4 regions of the Enterobacter sp. Li2LvB3 genome follow, and region 3 is predicted to be linked to each of the others. Evidence: predicted binding sites of a transcription regulator. Region 3 holds the regulator's gene; each other region holds the start of a gene.
What was found. The regulator LexA, encoded in region 3, represses DNA repair genes until DNA is damaged. The targets are predictions, from matches to a motif close to TNCTGTATGTACATACAGNA.
Positions count from the first base shown of each region.

Region 1: ACS603_RS01990 (DinI-like family protein) is a predicted target of LexA. The motif match lies at 1,709-1,728, and genes of this name have one in related genera.
Region 2: ACS603_RS05565 (DNA translocase FtsK 4TM domain-containing protein) is a predicted target of LexA. The motif match lies at 2,014-2,033, and genes of this name have one in related genera.
Region 4: umuD (translesion error-prone DNA polymerase V autoproteolytic subunit) is a predicted target of LexA. The motif match lies at 1,906-1,925, and genes of this name have one in related genera.

Region 1 is NZ_JBSICG010000002.1:96,229-100,733, reverse strand. It holds gene yedE (selenium metabolism membrane protein YedE/FdhT) at 1-945, opposite strand, end outside; gene ACS603_RS01990 (DinI-like family protein) at 1,414-1,653, opposite strand; gene ACS603_RS01985 (NAD(P)H-quinone oxidoreductase) at 1,933-2,913, opposite strand; gene ACS603_RS01980 (carboxymuconolactone decarboxylase family protein) at 2,954-3,280, opposite strand; gene ACS603_RS01975 (NAD-dependent succinate-semialdehyde dehydrogenase) at 3,322-4,505, opposite strand, start outside.
Region 2 is NZ_JBSICG010000005.1:7,986-12,490, forward strand. It holds gene ACS603_RS05565 (DNA translocase FtsK 4TM domain-containing protein) at 1-1,936, opposite strand, end outside; gene lrp (leucine-responsive transcriptional regulator Lrp) at 2,072-2,566, opposite strand; gene trxB (thioredoxin-disulfide reductase) at 3,111-4,079, shown strand; gene cydD (heme ABC transporter permease/ATP-binding protein CydD) at 4,194-4,505, shown strand, end outside.
Region 3 is NZ_JBSICG010000019.1:70,736-75,240, reverse strand. It holds gene plsB (glycerol-3-phosphate 1-O-acyltransferase PlsB) at 1-646, opposite strand, end outside; gene ACS603_RS16175 (diacylglycerol kinase) at 800-1,168, shown strand; gene lexA (transcriptional repressor LexA) at 1,277-1,885, shown strand; gene dinF (MATE family efflux transporter DinF) at 1,949-3,286, shown strand; gene ACS603_RS16160 (CsbD family protein) at 3,407-3,616, shown strand; gene zur (zinc uptake transcriptional repressor Zur) at 3,686-4,198, opposite strand; gene ACS603_RS16150 (cupin domain-containing protein) at 4,315-4,505, shown strand, end outside.
Region 4 is NZ_JBSICG010000003.1:177,777-182,281, forward strand. It holds gene ACS603_RS03835 (M24 family metallopeptidase) at 1-154, shown strand, start outside; gene ACS603_RS03840 (EAL domain-containing protein) at 287-1,810, shown strand; gene umuD (translesion error-prone DNA polymerase V autoproteolytic subunit) at 1,945-2,430, shown strand; gene umuC (translesion error-prone DNA polymerase V subunit UmuC) at 2,414-3,676, shown strand; gene ACS603_RS03855 (AI-2E family transporter) at 4,039-4,505, opposite strand, start outside.

The DNA.
Region 1 (4,505 bases), on a different contig from region 3:
ACGATACATCCAGCCCGTTTCACATCCACCGGCCAGCACAATCCCGAAACCAAACAGTAAACCGCCGATCACCGCATTGGGACCAGCCCACATGATTTTCGGTTCAACGCCGAGCTGTACGTAACTGAAAATACCGATAGCGCTGACCGCCATCCCGGCAATAATGGCTTTTGCCATCATTGTACGGCCGGTTATCCACATATCGCGAAATGCTGAAGTGAAGCAGATCTGCGCACGCTCTATCAGTAAGCCAAATCCAACGCCGAACAGCATTGCCAGGCCCAGTTTCGGCTGGTTAAGGGCGGTGCATAATGCCCAGGCCAGCATGGCGAAAAAGACCAGCATCCCGAGTCGAAATCGACGACGCGCCTGATCGGGTTTTTGTGTCAGTGGCGAGGCGGCGCTGACTTTGGTCATTTTCACCGGAATGCGGAAGAAGGGCAGTAGCGTAAAGCGCGCGCCAAAGTAAGAGCCAATGGCCGTTGCCACGGCAAAGAACCAGGCATGAAGTGAAAACTGAGGAATACCGGTAAAGAAGGCTGCCAGGTTGCAGCCCATCGCCAGGCGGGCGCCAAAGCCTGCGATAATACCGCCTGCGACGGCCTGCATAATGCGGATCCGGCTTTTTGGCATTCGTAGCTTCACGTTGTTTGCCCACAGCGCGGCAGCAAAACAGCCCCCAAACATGCCGATAATCATCATCCCGTCGATACGGGTCAGGGGAGTACCATCCAGATGAATCAGTTTAAAATAGCCCCACTCTTCGGTATGCACGCCCGCGAGCTGTAATAATTGCCCACCCCAACGGGTAAACTCACCCGTTACCGCCCAGAAGGTGCCGGTGATCCCGAAATAGTAGGTAGAGAGAATGCCCGCGGCGATAACCGCCGGAACCGGAGACCAGAACTTAACCAGGTAAGTCTGTTTGAAATGATGCCATGTCATGACTGTGCCTCTGAACTCAGAAGGTGTATGTGGATTTAACGGGCTGGAATATATAGTTCTTTTTCTTTCTCCAAAACCTCTCCAAAACTTTTCTCCAAAATACCTGCCTTTTTAATGACCTCAATCATCAAAACTTCATGCTCTGGTACGCAAGGGATATTCAAAAATTAAATGACAAGCCTGGTACACTCTTTCCCTCGCTCAAGACGCTCTGATAATGAATGCTGTTCGTGAAACTATGCAGGTAACCGTCTTTGATATCTGAGGATTTCATTTTTGCAATATCATCCCGGCGCTGGCCGGTAGGCTGGTTGCCAACGGACTGGACAGAAAACAGATGACGCTCATTTACGATGTTGCCGTTTTGCACTTTATACAAGAAATTTCCGGCGAGCGGAAAGTCACGGTTTACAGGCAGGCATATCATCAATTGACTGCCTGCTGGTATTGAAGACCATCAAGTGAAGACTAAGCTTCAAGCCACATATCAGCTTCTTCAAACATCTCCTGCACGACCCTGCTTATCTGTTCCTTTTCATGCTTGCTCGCATCAGTGTTGATCGCTGGAAGCGTCATCATTGGTTTAACGCGAACGTCTGCATCCGGGAAAACGCGGCAAATCCTCTTTGTTAACTCATCCAGAATGATGTTTTTTGCACCTGGCAGGCCTTCGAAATTGCGTTTGTCGTAAACGAGTTCTACGAACATAACCTTTCCTTAGAATGTGAAATAGTCTTGGCTTGATCTGTGGCCCTAAAAATACTACTGTACATGTATACAGTCAATGGGTGAGTAAGGAAACAACTCGTACCCACCCCACCTGACATCCGAACTTCGCTTTGACAAGCAGAGTAACAGCAATACTCTGATATCACTTTTAGCCCTATAGTGATGTTTTTTATGGCAGTACTTGATTCATCCTCTGACATCGAACAGCCAAGGGGTTGCGACGAAAAGGCAGGAAAAAAGCCTTCTCGTTCGCGTCATCTACATCGTCAGCACAATTTTTCCGACGTTAAGGCCATCTTCCATACGCTGGTGAGCTTTACTGGCTTCCGCCAGCGGGAATACGCTGTCAATCACCGGGTTCAGCCCATCCTTACCGAAGCGAGTTAACCAGCACTCTCTAAAGCGGCGGGACATCTCATGTTTCACTTCTTGCGAACGCGATTTCATTACCGTACCGATAATCTGCAGATGGCGGTACAACACCCGATCCAGCGGTATCTTCGCGTTTTCAATCCCCCCCATGATGCCAATCTGCACCAGACGTCCACCAAAGTTGAGTGCATTCACGTTTCGTTCAAAATAAGGCGCGCCAATAAAATCGAGAATAAGATCGACCCCCTTGTTATCCGTAATGCTGGCGACAACTTCCGAGAAGTCTTCTGTCACGTAATCAATGGCGTGATCAGCACCCAGATGGCGAACGAGATCGTGTGCTGCAGCATTCGCGGTGGTGATTACCGTCGCGCCTGTCGCGTGCGCCAGTTGCACGGCGGCACCTCCCACACCGCCGGCCCCGGCGTGGATCAGTACCGTTTCCGTGGGTTTCAGTTTCCCCAGATGGATAAGTGCTTCATGGGCGGTTACAAAGACCTCGGTAATGGCCGCCGCATGGATATAGTCCATACCTTCCGGCACTGGCATAGCCATCCGGTAATCGATACGGGCCATTTCCGCGTAAGCCCCGCCCCCGACGATACCCATAACACGGTCACCCACGTTATAGCCTTTTACATTCTCCCCGACGGCAATAACGTCACCGGCGATTTCCAGCCCCATAATCGTCGAGTCGCCAAAATCAGGACGGCCATACCCGCCGCGTCTGTGGGTGAGGTCGGCCCGATTAACTCCCGCGGCCCGCGTGCGGACCAGCAGATCATTGGGGCGCAACTGTGGGTCTGCGACTTCACTGATGCGAAGTACATCTGCCGGACCGAATTGATCAAAAGTGATTGCTTTCATGGTTCTGTTTCCTGAAATAAGAAGATGGATAACCCGTCGTTCAGGCCTGTTCGTCAAACGTGGCGTTGGCATAGCCAGACGCGGTAATCGCTGCCGGAAAGCCTGCGTAAAACGCCATGTGCGTAATCAGGGCGGAAATTTCTGTTTTGGTCAGACCGTTTTCAATGCCGCGACGCAAGTGGGCCGGTAGCTCATTGGAGTGATTCAGCGCAATGAGACAGGCGATGGTAACCAGACTACGGTCGCGCGGTGCCAGGTCCGGATCTGTCCAGACATCGGAATACAGCGGTTGCTCAACGAAGTCGGAAAGTTTAGGGGTAAATGCGCGGGCAGCTTCACGCGGACGAGTAAAATCAACAGGTTTCATGGTCAGTTCCTCTTATATTCTGTTATTAGTGCCAGTGTGTTTTAGATTTGGCTGATGAATTTATTCACCAGGTAATGGCCGATACCTTCCCGGCCACCCTCAGATCCATGCCCACTTTCTTTCATGCCGCCGAAAGGCAGTTCCGTCGCCACCATGCGGTACTGATTAATGCCGATCATTCCGGCTTCAAGGCCATCGCCAACATCCAGCACGGTACGGGCGTCACGCGTAAAAGCGTAAGCTGACAGGGCATACGGCAGGCGGTTTGCTTCTGCCAGCCCATCCTCAAGCACGTCGAACGGACGCATAACGGCAATCGGGCCAAAGGGTTCTTCGTGCATGATCCGCGCCTCCATCGGCACATCGGCAAGCACCGTGGGTTCAAAGAAAAAGCCCGGACGGTTGAGCCGTTTCCCGCCAGTGAGCACTTTCGCACCCTGCGCGACAGCATCGGCAATCAGCGCTTCCATTTTTTCCAGCTGGCGGATATTCGCCAGTGGCCCCACCTGCGTGTTTTCCGCCATGCCATCGCCGATAACAAGTTGCTCCGTCGCACTCACGAAGCGTTCGACAAACTGCGTGTAAACACCACGCTGAATCAGAAAGCGGGTTGAAGATATACAGATTTGGCCGGTGCCCCGGAACCGGTTAGCCGCCCCGCCAGCCGCCGCCGCGTCAATATCAGCATCTGCAAAGACCAGTACCGGCCCATGGCCGCCCAGTTCCAGGGTAATCGGTTTAACACCAGCGGCGGCACGCTGAGACAGTAGCCGACCTACCGGTACAGAACCGGTGAATGCCACTTTGCGAATAACCGGTGAGGCGATAAGAGTGGCGGAAACCTGATCTGGCACGCCAAACACAATTTGCAGTACGCCTTTAGGCAAACCGGCATCATCCAGGCAACGTGCCAGCGCCAGCGCCGTCGCCGGGCTCTCTTCACCGGGTTTCAGGATCACGCTACAACCTGCGGCCAGTGCTGCTGATAATTTGCGTGCCGGGGTAATGGCCGGGAAATTCCACGGAGTGAAGGCGGCGACCGGGCCGATGGGCTCTTTTTTGACCAGTTGCAGTACACCGGGGCGATTTGACGGTACAACGCGTCCATCAATGCGGCGGGCTTCCTCCGCAAACCATTCAAAATAGTCGGCTGCACGCAGTACTTCGTCGCGGCTTTCAGCCAGGGGCTTACCTTCTTCCAGCGTCATCAACGAGGCAATATGTT
Region 2 (4,505 bases), on a different contig from region 3:
ACGGATTCGCTCCCGTAGGCTGCTCACCGGAATAGCGCTGCTGCTGAGTGGCAGCAAACTGGCGCGCTAACTCTGCTTCGGCAACGTCGTCTTCATCTTCTTCATGAACATGAGTCGGGCGGGCTTCATGTTGATACTCTTCGCCATAACGCTGCTGCTGTTGTGCGGCAAACTGACGCCCCAGCTCATCCTGCTGCATCTCATCGGCGTCATCTTCGTACTCAGATTCACGCGCTTTCTCCTCAGCCATACGCTGAGAAGGTAATTTGATGCCATAGGACGCCAGCTCACGGCGGGTAGGAACACGCACGCGATTAGGACGAGGAAGCTGCGGGCCAATACCCTCTTTCACCTGTGGACGCGGCGCGCCACCAGATGCAAGGCTAAAGACAGGCGAAGCAACTGCCGCCGCCGCGGTAGTGTGCTTCACACTTTCCGCCACTGGCGCAACAACAGGTGTTGGGTCAACTAGCGGAACAGTAACGGAAGGAGCCCTGGTCACAGGTTCTTGCTTCGGTTCCGGTACGGGCTGATACCAGGCAGCCAGCTGTTCGCGCTCACGCGCTCGGCGTTCTTCAACTTCTTCAAAATAGTACATTGGTGGGCGAGTCGGTTTGACCTCTTCCACTTCAACTTGCGGTTCAGCGTCAGGCTGAGCAGGCTCAACCGCAACCGGGGCACAGTCCTGATAAGGCTGAGACACCGGCGCTTCATACTCCGCGTACGGCTGCGGCGCGTATTCCGGTTCCGGCTGGTATGGCTGCTGCCACTGTTCCTGCGGCTGTGCTGGCGCATAGCTTTGCGGTTCAGGGGCAATAACCGGCTGATGTGCAGGGATAGCAGGCGCGTCTTGCCACTCAACCGCAGGTTGCTGGGTAAGAGGCTCTGGCTCATACACCGGCGCGGAAGGCATGACTGCCTCAACAGGCGCAGCATAGGCCTGAGCGGCTGTCGTTGCCGCAGCTGCCGCCGCGACAGGTTCGCTAACAGAATGACCATTTAACAACGGGTCGTATTCGTCGTAATCACCTGGAGTGGCGCGGCTGCCAGAGAAGAGCACATCATCAGGGTCAACGTGGGCACCCGCAGCACGGTATTCAACCTGCTCGTCGTCATCCATGCGTTTGCCGGAGAAGAGCGCAGCATCTGTTTTGCGTCCTAACGGATTAGCAAATTTTTCTGCCACACGTTTGCGGCGCGCCAGCGCGCCACGCAGAATACGCGCGCGGCGAGATTCGCGATGCGGAGCTGAAGCGGTATCCTCTTCGTCCTCATCTTCGTATTCGTATTCGTCTTCATCTACCCACGTATCATCACGACGAGTACGGTTGCTGGCAAACGTCAAAATAGTAAGGATCAGACTGCCGAGTTTTTCGGCAATGCTCACCCATGACCAACCGGTAAACAGAGTTAATCCCGCAGCCCAGATACAGAGCAGCGTAATGGTGCCTCCACTGCTATGCAGCATCGGTTGCAGCGCGGTGCTCAGCAAACTGCCAATCACTCCACCGGAAGCGAAATACCAGATATCGTCGGCATGAATCGCCGACAACCCGCAGGAGGTCAGGATCAGTGCCAGAGCACCAATCAGGCGCAGCGAAACCGCGAAATAATCGATGTATTCGTCGTTCTGACGATGACGCCAGGCAAACCAGCAGCCACCGATGATGATCACCGGGATGGTATAGGCCATGACACCGAAGATGAAAAACAGGGTGTCCGCAAGCCAGGCGCCGGGCGTGCCACCTAAATTATGGATAGGCTCATGCCATGCGGTTTGCGACCAGCTCGGATCTGAGGGGTTGAAACTGAGTAAGGCTGCCATCAGCCAGACGGCAAAAAGGGCAATAACAATCAGCAACGCCTCAAGGAGTCGACGTCCGCTGCTTAGCTTCGATAGTGTGACTTCTTTGTCTTCAGTATATTCCTGGCTCAAGAAAGGCTCTCCAGGTATCAGGCATGTCCTGCCTGTTTGCTAAAACGGACAACAGCGCCGGGTATCCCCGGCACTGTTGCTGTATGGATTAACAGGAGTGTAATCAAACTACGCTGATTTTGCACCTGTTCCGTGTTAGCGCGTCTTAATAACCAGACGATTGCTCTGTTTGACCTCTTCCATCACCACATAGGTACGGGTGTCGTTCACGCCTGGCAGACGCAGCAGGGTTTCACCCAGCAGCTTACGGTAGGCGGACATGTCTGGCACACGGGTTTTCAACAGGTAGTCGAAATCACCGGAAACCAAGTGACACTCTTGAATTTCTTCAAGTTTTTGTACAGCGGAGTTAAATTGCTCAAACACATCCGGCGCACCACGATTCAGAGTAATCTCAACAAATACCAGAAGTGAGGCATCCAGATAATGCGGGTTCAGCAGAGCCGTATAGCCCTGAATAAAACCCTGTCTTTCCAGTCGGCGCACACGCTCAAGGCACGGCGTCGGGGAAAGTCCCACACGTTTTGAAAGCTCGACGTTGGAAATACGCCCATCCTTTTGCAATTCATTAAGAATGTTACGATCGATACGGTCGAGGTCTTTGCCAGGGCGCTTCTTGCTATCTACCATTATTATTGTCTCTCTGTATTCCTTCCCTACTCCTGCCTGGACCCTGTGCACATCACTGTTCAGAGCCTGTACCCGTTATTCATCACATCGCCTGATTATGTAATATACGCGATGCGGATTCGGGTTCTACGGTAAGAAGACCGGTGCCTGAAATGGCCGCCACCGACATCACGTATGGCGTCTGTCCACACCATGCGTAGATTTCACTGACCCGGTAAAAATGGCATTTACGTGCATGTCTATGCGACACACTGTTAACGCGGTTTTTTTCTTCCTTCAATGTTTTCGCAAAAGCGCAGGGGATTGTCAAAGCAAAACATCGATTTTTAGTACAACATGCCGGATATTCATAACGACTGACCATTAATCCTCATTTTATTGCCTTATAAACAACCGGTTTTTAGTAGAAAGCGTTATGTTATAGCGCTCAATCCATCGCCAGTGTCTATTGCACATATCGATATCAAAATTGCTGCGCTCTTTTTTTACGGCAACAAATTCCCTACAATCCTGACAAATGTCTGCCAACAACAATGGGGATCTCATGGGCACGGCCAAACACAGTAAGCTGCTAATTCTTGGTTCTGGACCTGCGGGATATACCGCGGCGGTCTATGCTGCGCGCGCTAACCTGCAACCGGTGTTGATTACCGGTATGGAAAAAGGCGGTCAGTTGACCACCACGACTGAAGTAGAAAACTGGCCAGGCGACCCGAACGACCTGACCGGGCCGCTGCTGATGGAGCGTATGCACGAACATGCGACCAAATTCGAAACCGAAATTCTGTTCGATCACATCAACAAGGTTGACCTGCAAAACCGTCCGTTCCGCCTGACAGGCGACAACGGTGAGTACACCTGCGATGCGCTGATTATCGCGACCGGTGCATCGGCGCGTTACCTCGGACTGCCATCTGAAGAAGCCTTCAAAGGCCGTGGCGTTTCTGCCTGCGCAACCTGTGACGGTTTCTTCTACCGTAACCAGAAAGTCGCGGTTATCGGTGGCGGTAACACCGCAGTAGAAGAAGCGCTGTATCTGGCGAACATCGCCTCTGAAGTGCATTTGATCCATCGCCGCGACACCTTCCGCGCAGAGAAGATCCTGATTAAACGTCTGATGGATAAAGTGGCGAGCGGCAATATCGTGCTGCACACCAATCGTACTCTGGAAGAAGTGACGGGCGATCAGATGGGCGTTGCTGGCCTGCGCATCCGCGATACGCAGAACACCGACCACGTGGAATCACTGGAAGTGGCGGGCCTGTTTGTGGCTATCGGCCATAGCCCGAATACCGCTATCTTTGACGGTCAGCTGGAGCTGGAAAACGGCTACATCAAAGTGCAGTCCGGTATTCACGGTAACGCGACCCAGACCAGCATCCCAGGCGTCTTCGCTGCGGGTGACGTGATGGACCATATTTACCGTCAGGCGATCACCTCTGCTGGCACCGGCTGTATGGCCGCGCTGGACGCTGAACGTTACCTTGATGGGCTGGCTGAAACAGGTAAATAATCTTTACAAGTCAGTAACAAACGTAAATAAAGGCGGCGATAAGTCGCCTTTATTGTCTCTCCGTTGTAACATTGCCGTGCCCAATTTCTAATAACGTCACCTGCAAAGTACGCAATGGAAAAAACCCGTCAACAAGAGTTAACTCGCTGGCTTAAAAAGCAAAGCGTTATTTCCCGCCGCTGGCTGAATATTTCCCGTCTGCTGGGACTTATCAGCGGTCTGTTGATTGTTGCCCAGGCATGGCTGCTGGCCCGCATTCTCAATCATATGATCATGGAGAACATCCCGCGCGAAGCGCTTCTGATGCCCTTTATCGTATTAGTCCTGATCTTTGTTCTGCGCGCCTGGGTGGTCTGGCTGCGTGAACGTGTCGGGTTCCACGCCGGACAGCATATACGCTTCGAAATTCGCCGCCAGGTGCTCGAC
Region 3 (4,505 bases):
GGTCCTGACGCGCCGGGAGGCGCGGCCCTACGGCTGCAAGACGCTGGCGCGCAAAGTGCATACGTGCCACGCGAGCCAGTTTTTGCGCGATGATTTTATCCGTACCGTGTTCATCTGCCATACGGCGCAGCGACACAGAAGGAGAGAAACGCACGAAGCTATCGCGACCAAGCCAGGACACCGCGAAGAATTTCTGGATACCGTTGAGCATCCGCAGCGGTGGGTTTTCTTCCCCTTTTTCGCGACCTGGGCGACGACCAAACATCACCGATACCGGCACCATCTGCACATCCAAATCAGGATTGCTGCGGTGTAGATCGAGGTAGTCGTGGAACAGCTTGATGGACTCTTCTTTTGGCGTGTAATAGGTAAACACACGCGGCCCGCCGTGAATGAACACGTAGCGCGGCAGCAGAGTACCGTCGATCTCCAGTGGTTCAAGCGGATCGGGTAAATCATGCGCCAGACACTGGGCGCGGAGCGTGAGCAAGTCTGCCTTCGAGTTGTAAGGCAAAACATACATAATAGGGCGAGAGGTATCGAGCCCTAATTCCAGCGCGGGTTCTGCTGGGATAGACTTGCTTTTTACCAGAACGGTTAATGGTAAATTAAGTAATTTGTAGTAAATTCGTGGCCAGCCGGACATAAACGATGTAAAGCCTCTGGTTAATAATGCAATTGCGGCGCAAGGATAACAGAAAGCGCGCAAAATTTCTGTTGTTACCCGTCATACTTCAGGCGGCAGTAAACGCACTGCGTCTATAGTTACTGACGCTATTTCTAATAAAAGGTTCTTTTAATGGCCAATAATACCACTGGGTTAACCCGAATCATCAAAGCTGCCGGCTATTCATGGAAAGGTTTCCGTGCCGCGTGGATCAATGAAGCCGCTTTTCGTCAGGAAGGCGTTGCCGCAATCGTTGCGGTAATCATTGCCTGTTTCCTTGATGTTGATGCCATAACGCGCGTTCTTCTTATTGGTTCTGTGCTTCTGGTGATGATAGTGGAAATTCTCAATAGCGCTATTGAGGCGGTAGTTGATCGTATTGGCTCTGATTTCCATGAGCTCTCTGGTCGTGCAAAAGATATGGGGTCTGCCGCCGTGTTGCTGGCGATTATCACTGCGGTTATCACCTGGGTCACGCTGCTTTGGTCGCATTTCCGATGAGCCTCGAGGAATAATTAAGTCCCTGGTTTTTTGTGCAGTTTTTGGTTCCAAAATCACCTTTGACTGTATATACTCACAGCATAACTGTATATACACCCAGGGGGCGGAATGAAAGCGTTAACGACCAGGCAGCAAGAGGTGTTTGATCTCATCCGGGATCATATCGGCCAGACAGGAATGCCACCTACGCGTGCGGAAATCGCGCAGCGTCTGGGTTTCCGTTCTCCAAATGCTGCCGAGGAACACCTTAAAGCGCTGGCGCGTAAAGGCGTGATTGAGATTGTTTCTGGCGCTTCACGCGGCATCCGTCTGCTGGTAGAAGAAGAGACGGGCATTCCGCTGGTTGGCCGTGTCGCGGCAGGTGAACCTTTGCTCGCACAACAGCATATTGAAGGTCACTATCAGGTCGATCCTGGCATGTTCAAACCGAGTGCAGATTTCCTGCTGCGCGTTAGCGGCATGTCCATGAAAGATATCGGTATTCTCGATGGCGATCTGCTGGCGGTTCATAAGACTCAGGATGTGCGCAACGGCCAGGTGGTGGTGGCGCGTATTGATGACGAAGTTACCGTTAAGCGCCTGAAAAAACAGGGCAATACTGTGCAACTGCTGCCGGAAAACAGCGAATTCTCTCCAATCGTGGTGGATCTTCGCGAACATAACTTCTCCATTGAAGGTCTGGCGGTTGGCGTCATCCGCAACGGAGAATGGCTGTAATCTCCCCCTGACAGGCTACGGAGCCTCCGTAGCCTGATTCATTTCCCACTCCCGGTATTTTTCATGTCACTGCTGACTGCTTCCGATAAGGCATTGTGGCGTCTTGCACTGCCGATGATTTTTTCCAATATCACCGTTCCGCTGTTGGGGCTGGTCGATACGGCGGTTATTGGTCATCTGGATTCACCGGTGTATCTGGGTGGCGTGGCGATTGGCGCAACGGCAACCAGCTTCCTCTTTATGCTGCTGCTTTTTTTACGCATGAGCACCACCGGGTTAACGGCACAGGCGTTTGGCGCAAAAGATCCCCTGCGTCTGGCGCGTGCGCTGGTACAGCCGTTAATTCTGGCGCTGGGTGCGGGTGTACTTATCGTTCTGCTGCGTACACCACTGATTGAGCTGGCATTACACATTGTAGGTGGCAGTGAAGCGGTGCTGGAGCAGGCACGGCTTTTCCTTGATATTCGCTGGCTAAGCGCACCGGCATCTCTGGCGAATCTGGTTCTGCTGGGCTGGTTGCTGGGCGTTCAGTATGCCCGTGCTCCCGTTATCCTGCTGGTTGTCGGGAACGTCCTGAACATAGTGCTCGACCTCTGGCTGGTTATGGGGTTGCACATGAATGTGCAGGGCGCGGCGCTGGCAACGGCTATTGCCGAGTACGGCACGCTGATTATCGGGTTGTGGATGGTCTGGCGTGTTCTGGTTATGCGGGGCATAACACCTGCACTGCTGAAGGCTGCCTGGCGCGGCAATATCCGCAAGCTGCTGGCGCTTAACCGCGACATCATGCTGCGCTCGCTTTTGCTGCAACTGTGCTTTGGCACACTGACGGTCTTTGGCGCGCGGCTTGGCCCGGAAATCGTTGCTGTCAACGCGGTGTTAATGACGCTGCTGACCTTTACCGCCTATGCCCTCGACGGCTTTGCCTACGCGGTAGAAGCCCATTCCGGGCAAGCGTATGGCGCGCGCGAAAGCGGGCAATTACATGATGTCTGGCGTGCTGCATGTCGTCAGGCTGGGCTGGTGGCGCTGGCATTTGCACTCATCTACGCCTGCTTTGGTGAGTATATTGTTGCGCTGCTCACGTCATTACCTGCACTGCGTGAGCTGGCAAGCCACTACATCATCTGGCAGGTGATCTTACCGGTTGTGGGCGTCTGGTGTTATTTACTCGACGGGATGTTCATTGGCGCAACGCGTGGCGCGGAAATGCGTAACAGCATGGCGGTCGCGGCGGGTGGGTTTGGTTTAACGCTGCTCACGGTGCCGTATCTGGGGAATCATGGGTTATGGCTGGCCCTCGCGGTCTTTCTTCTTCTTCGTGGCCTTTCGCTGGCGTTTATCTGGCGTCGTCACTGGAAAAATAATACCTGGCTTTCATCTCGTCACGACATCTCCTGATGGTAAAAGATTCTGAATAAATTCCTGAGTGCCAGATGCTCAACTAAAATTGTTATCACGTCCAGCATGAAATGAAGGTTTTGGGCGGCCCTTTCACTCTTTAACGATGAGGACCTGATGATGAATAAAGACGAAATCAGCGGCAACTGGAAACAGTTCAAAGGTAAAGCGAAAGAGCAATGGGGTAAGCTGACAGATGACGATATGACGGTCATCGAAGGAAAGCGCGATCAGCTTGTCGGTAAAATTCAGGAACGCTATGGCTACGCCAAAGATCAGGCGGAGAAAGAAGTCGGCGACTGGGAAAAGCGTAACGACTATCGCTGGTAGACCGGTAATACCCGCAAGTACAAGGATGTACACCCTGAGGGCGGCCCTGAGCCGCCTTATCTTTTGCCGTTAGCGCGGTTTTTTCTTTACCAGAATGGAGTGGTCATGCTGGCACGCATCCTGATGGCTGCATGATTCGACCTCCACGCACGCAGAGCATAATCCGTGTGCTTCAATCACATTATGGCGCAGGGCGAAGCCCATTTTGGCTGCCAGCGTATGCATAATGTCTTCAACACCTTCTGCACACTCTTCTTTCACCACGCCGCAGCGGTCGCAGATAAACATGGCCGAGGTGTGGGTAGGCTGATCAAATAAATGGCACAGCACATAGCTGTTTGTTGATTCGACCTTGTGCACAAAGCCCTGCTCCAGCAGGAAATCCAGCGCGCGATAGACGGTAGGCGGCTTGGCCTGCGGCTCGCTTGCGCGCAGCAGGTCGAGTAAATCATACGCACTGATGGCGCCCTGTTGCAGGCTCATCAGACGCAATACTTCAAGGCGCTGTGGGGTCAGGCGCACATTGCGTTGCGCACAGAGCTTTTCAGCTTGCGCCAGCAGCTCTTTTGTGGACTTATCCATTTAGCACCTCGGCTGTATATGGGATGGAAAACCCTCACTTTATCATGTTCTGTTAAAAACACCGAGAACCGCCAGGTGTGCTATACCTGAGGCATTGAAATTCGGGGAAACACCTAATGAAAAGACCTGACTGTATTCGACACTGGCGCGATGTGGAAGGCGCGGATGATTCTACTTATCCCGACAGCACTGAGCGTTTTTCCATTGGCGCACCACTGGCCCGTAAACTTGGCCTGGGGCGAATTGGTATTCATCACGAACGCCTGCCGCCAGGGCGGCGTACGTCTTATCCCCATGCGGAAAGTGA
Region 4 (4,505 bases), on a different contig from region 3:
TTACCCTGAGCTATGGGCCAGAATTGAAACCCGTAAACGTTATCTCAACGACGTACTTAAGATTGCGCTGAGCGCGGATGTGATCCCACTTTCCAGTGCCGTTGCTTATTTGCGGCCTTTCTTCCTGGCGAAGGATAAAGCGTTTACCTGCTAAACAATTTCCGGAGAACTTATTGAAGGAGCATGGTTATTTTTACTTTTGTCGACCATGCTCTTTGTACTTACACCATTAAGCGCCGTAAATGCCGTCAGCGTCATCTTACTCACTCGTGCCCAGGATACGTTAATGCGTCATTTTATTGTTCCTGCTGCTGCCGCTCTGGCCCTGTTTATCATGGGTATTTTTATTCTGAATACCCAGCTCTGGTATTCCGCACGGGCCGACAGCATGACGGGGGCGAAGTATGTCGTAAAGAATATGAATACGATCCTGGGTGAAGCTCAGCGCGCCACCCGGACGGCGATGAATGTCGCCGGAGCAGGCTGTGATGAGGAAGGGCAATACCGGCTTGGCACTGAGGCGGCGCTACAACCTCATCTCAGGACTATTTTCATTCTCACGCATGGGCAAATAGCGTGTTCATCCCTGCCGGATAACCGTGTGCTGTTGGTTAATGTGATGAGATTACCTGATTTGCCATTGATGCTGCTGCCAGCAAAAGAGACGGTAAACGGTTTACCCGTACTGCTGTTTCAGACGGTAGTTGATGACAGCCGCATTGGGATCACGGTCAGCGATCGCCATATCCGCGACGCCCTGGGTATTTCGATAAAAGACGTCAGTTATCGGTTAAGGGTTGGTGACACCGTGCTGGGCCTGTCTGGTGATGCCGCGCCGGTAAACAATAAAGGCAAGCATGTCGGGCGGCTTGAAGCCAAAGATTATCCCTACAGTATTGAGTATAACTATCCTCCGTTATTCAGCGTGCAGAGGCTGATAAGTCAGGGTGCAGGCATCCTGTTTTTTTTACTGCTGGTAGCCTGTCTCGGTGCTTACGCGCTGTATAAATATCTGAATAAAAGTACGCCGCCTGAGGAGTCGCTACAGCGCGCCATCGCAAAGGGGGAAATTATCCCGTTTTATCAGCCCGTTGTTAATGGCCGTGAGGGCACCCTGCGGGGCGTGGAGGTACTGGCGAGATGGAAACACCCGAAAGCGGGCTATATTTCCCCGGCCTCGTTTATCCCGCTTGCTGAAAAATCCGGCCTGATTGTACCGTTGACGCGCAGCCTGATGGCGCAGGTGGTGATACAGATGAATGCTATTTCCAGCAAGCTGCCGGAGGGTTTCCATGTGGGGATTAACTTCAGTGCATCTCATATTGCCATGCCCACCTTTATGGATGAGTGCCTGAACTACAAAAGCCGCTTTGAGCGCAAAGATTTGAACCTGGTGATTGAAGTCACGGAGCGTGAACCGCTGGATATTGACGAACACCTGGTTCATACCCTGAATGCGCTGCACGAAAATGGTTTTGCCATCGCGCTGGATGACTTCGGAACCGGGTATTCAGGGCTCTCTTACCTGCACGATCTGCATATCGATTACATCAAGATTGACCATAGCTTCGTCAGCCGGGTCAATGAGCATGAGGAATCCACCCGGATCCTGGATTGTGTGCTGGATCTGGCGCGTAAACTCTCGATAAGTATTGTCGCCGAAGGTGTGGAAACCAAAGCGCAGCTTGATTACCTCAACCGGAATAATATCGTCTTCCAGCAGGGGTATTACTTCTTTAAGCCTGTTCCGTTTACGGAGCTGATACAAATTTTGCTGTCGAAGCCTAAAGTGAAAGTCATGGTGGAGTAACCGACCGGATGAGGTGCAGGATTAAATCCCTTCACACATCAACGTGTTTGCGCGATCGCCCGGAAAGTGCCTTGATCCTTACCCATAATACGTAATACTGTATGTATATACAGTATATGGCAGGAAAGGCAATGATGAGCACTCTCTTTTCGTATTATCCCCGGCAGGACATGGAGTTACCGCTGTTTCTGGAGCGCGTTGCCTGTGGTTTTCCAAGCCCTGCGCAGGATTACGTTGAAGACCGTATCGACCTGAACAAGCTGGCGGTAAAACACCCCAGTGCGACGTATTTCGTGAAAGTCAGCGGGGATTCCATGATCGGGGCCGGGATCGGCGATGGCGATCTGCTGGTGGTTGACCGTTCGTTAACGGCGGGACATGGCGACATTGTTGTGGCGGCGGTGGACGGGGAGTTTACGGTAAAAGAGCTACAAACCCGGCCGGTCTTAAGATTGCTTCCCCACAATGCTCGCTATCAGCCTATTACGTTTCACTCCGAAGAGGAGCTGCAAATCTTCGGTGTGGTGACGCATACGCTTAAAACACATCAACATTCTGGTGGGGTAAAAAGCCATCGCGTGGGTGGCCCGGAAATGTATAACCATGTTCGCACTGGTTGATGTCAACAGCTTCTACGCGTCCTGCGAGACGGTTTTTCGTCCCGATCTTCAGGGAAAGCCTATTGTGGTGGTATCCAATAACGATGGCTGCATTATTTCGCTTTCACGTGAGGCAAAGCAGCTGGGGATCAAAATGGGCGAACCGTACTTTAAGTTCAAGGAGAAACGCTATCCGTCACGGGTCTACGTGTTTAGCTCGAATTACGCGCTGTATGCCGATCTCAGCAGTCGCGTGATGCAGACGTTGACCGATCTTTCCCCGGCGATAGAGATCTATTCCATTGATGAGGCGTTCGTGAATGTCTCGGGCATCGACAGCTGTATGCCACTGGATATTTTCGGGCATCAGATGCGCAACCAGGTACTGAAAAATACCGGGCTGACGGTAGGCGTAGGGATTGCGCAGACGAAGACGCTGGCGAAGCTTGCGAACTATGCAGCGAAGAAATGGCGCAGCACGGGCGGTGTTGTTGATTTGTCAGACCACGATCGCCAGCGCAAACTGCTGGCCGCCGTGCCGGTGGAAGAGGTATGGGGGGTTGGGCGGCGGATAACCAAAAAGCTAAACACGATGGGCATAACCACGGCGCTTGAGCTGGCCGACAGCTCTTCGTGGGTAATAAGGAAACATTTCAACGTGGTTCTGGATCGCACGGTTCGTGAACTTCGCGGTGAGCGTTGCCTTAACCTGGAAGAATTTACTCCCACAAAGCAACAAATCATCTGTAGCCGCTCTTTTGGGCACCGCATTACGCAATACGTTGAGATGCATCAGGCGATTTGCGCTTACGCCGAACGTGCAGCGGAAAAACTGCGTGGCGAGCGTCAGTATTGTCGCTTCATCAGTGTATTTCTGCGGACCAGCCCTCATGCGGAGAATGAGGTGTATTACGGCAATCAGGCTTCTGTCACCCTGTTGACACCGAGCAATGACTCACGCGATATCATCCGTGCCGCTACGCAAGCATTAGAGCGGATATGGCTCGATGGATATCGCTATATGAAAGCGGGAGTGATGCTGGCCGACTTTTTCAGCTGCGGTGTCGCACAGCTTAATTTGTTCGATGACAACCGCCCGCGTGCCAATAGCATGGCATTGATGGAGGCGATAGACAGGTTAAATCATTCCGGGAAAGGGAAAGTCTGGTTTGCCGGGCAGGGGATCGAGAAAGCCTGGTCGATGAAGCGTGAGATGCTGTCCCCGTCTTATACGACAAAGTATGCGGATTTGCCGGTGGTACGGTAGTTACTGAATCAGAGGTCAATAAGGCATTGTGAAGTTTCTTCAGATGTTTCGAAAGCAGTACTGGTTACGGGGGGATTGTTAGGCTATGGGCTCGTTAAATATGTTCTTGCGGCAGCTTCACCTGTTATTCCTGTTGCAATTGTTGTCGGTGTCGCACTACTTACAATTAACTACTTCCACGCAGAAGAAAAAATAGCTCAGGCCCTGTGTAATATTGGTAACTGATGTTATCTGTAAGACGTATAAAATCATAATATAGTAGCCAGACTGCATCTCACTGCGCCCGGCGCGCTAAAACCGGGCGAGTCAGTAAACCGCTGCTGGATATGAACCTGTAAGCCCCTGGCAGGCAGGGGCCACACTTACTTATGGCTCATGTCGCTGAGCAAAATGGCGATGCTTTGCCCACCCGCCGTTTGCTCCAGACCAATTTTCACAATGATGGTCAACGGTACGGAAAGCAACATGCCGACCGGGCCGAGCAGCCAGCCCCAGAAAATCAGGGACAAAAACACCACCAGGGTGGAAAGCCCAAGCCCGCGCCCCATCATTCGCGGCTCCATGATGTTGCCGAAGACCAGGTTAATCAGCAGGTAGGCCGCCAGTAAAATGAGTGCATCGTAAAACCCGCTGAAGACCAGCACCTGAAGGATGGGCGGAATAGCCGCCAGCACCGAGCCGATATTGGGAATATAGTTAAGCGCAAAGGCCAGCAGCCCCCATACGAACGCAAAACGCACATCCAGCGCGACGAGCATCCCCCAGACAACCAGCCCCGTGACCAGGCTAATGGCTGTTTTCAGCACCAGATAGCGCGAAACGCTGTCCA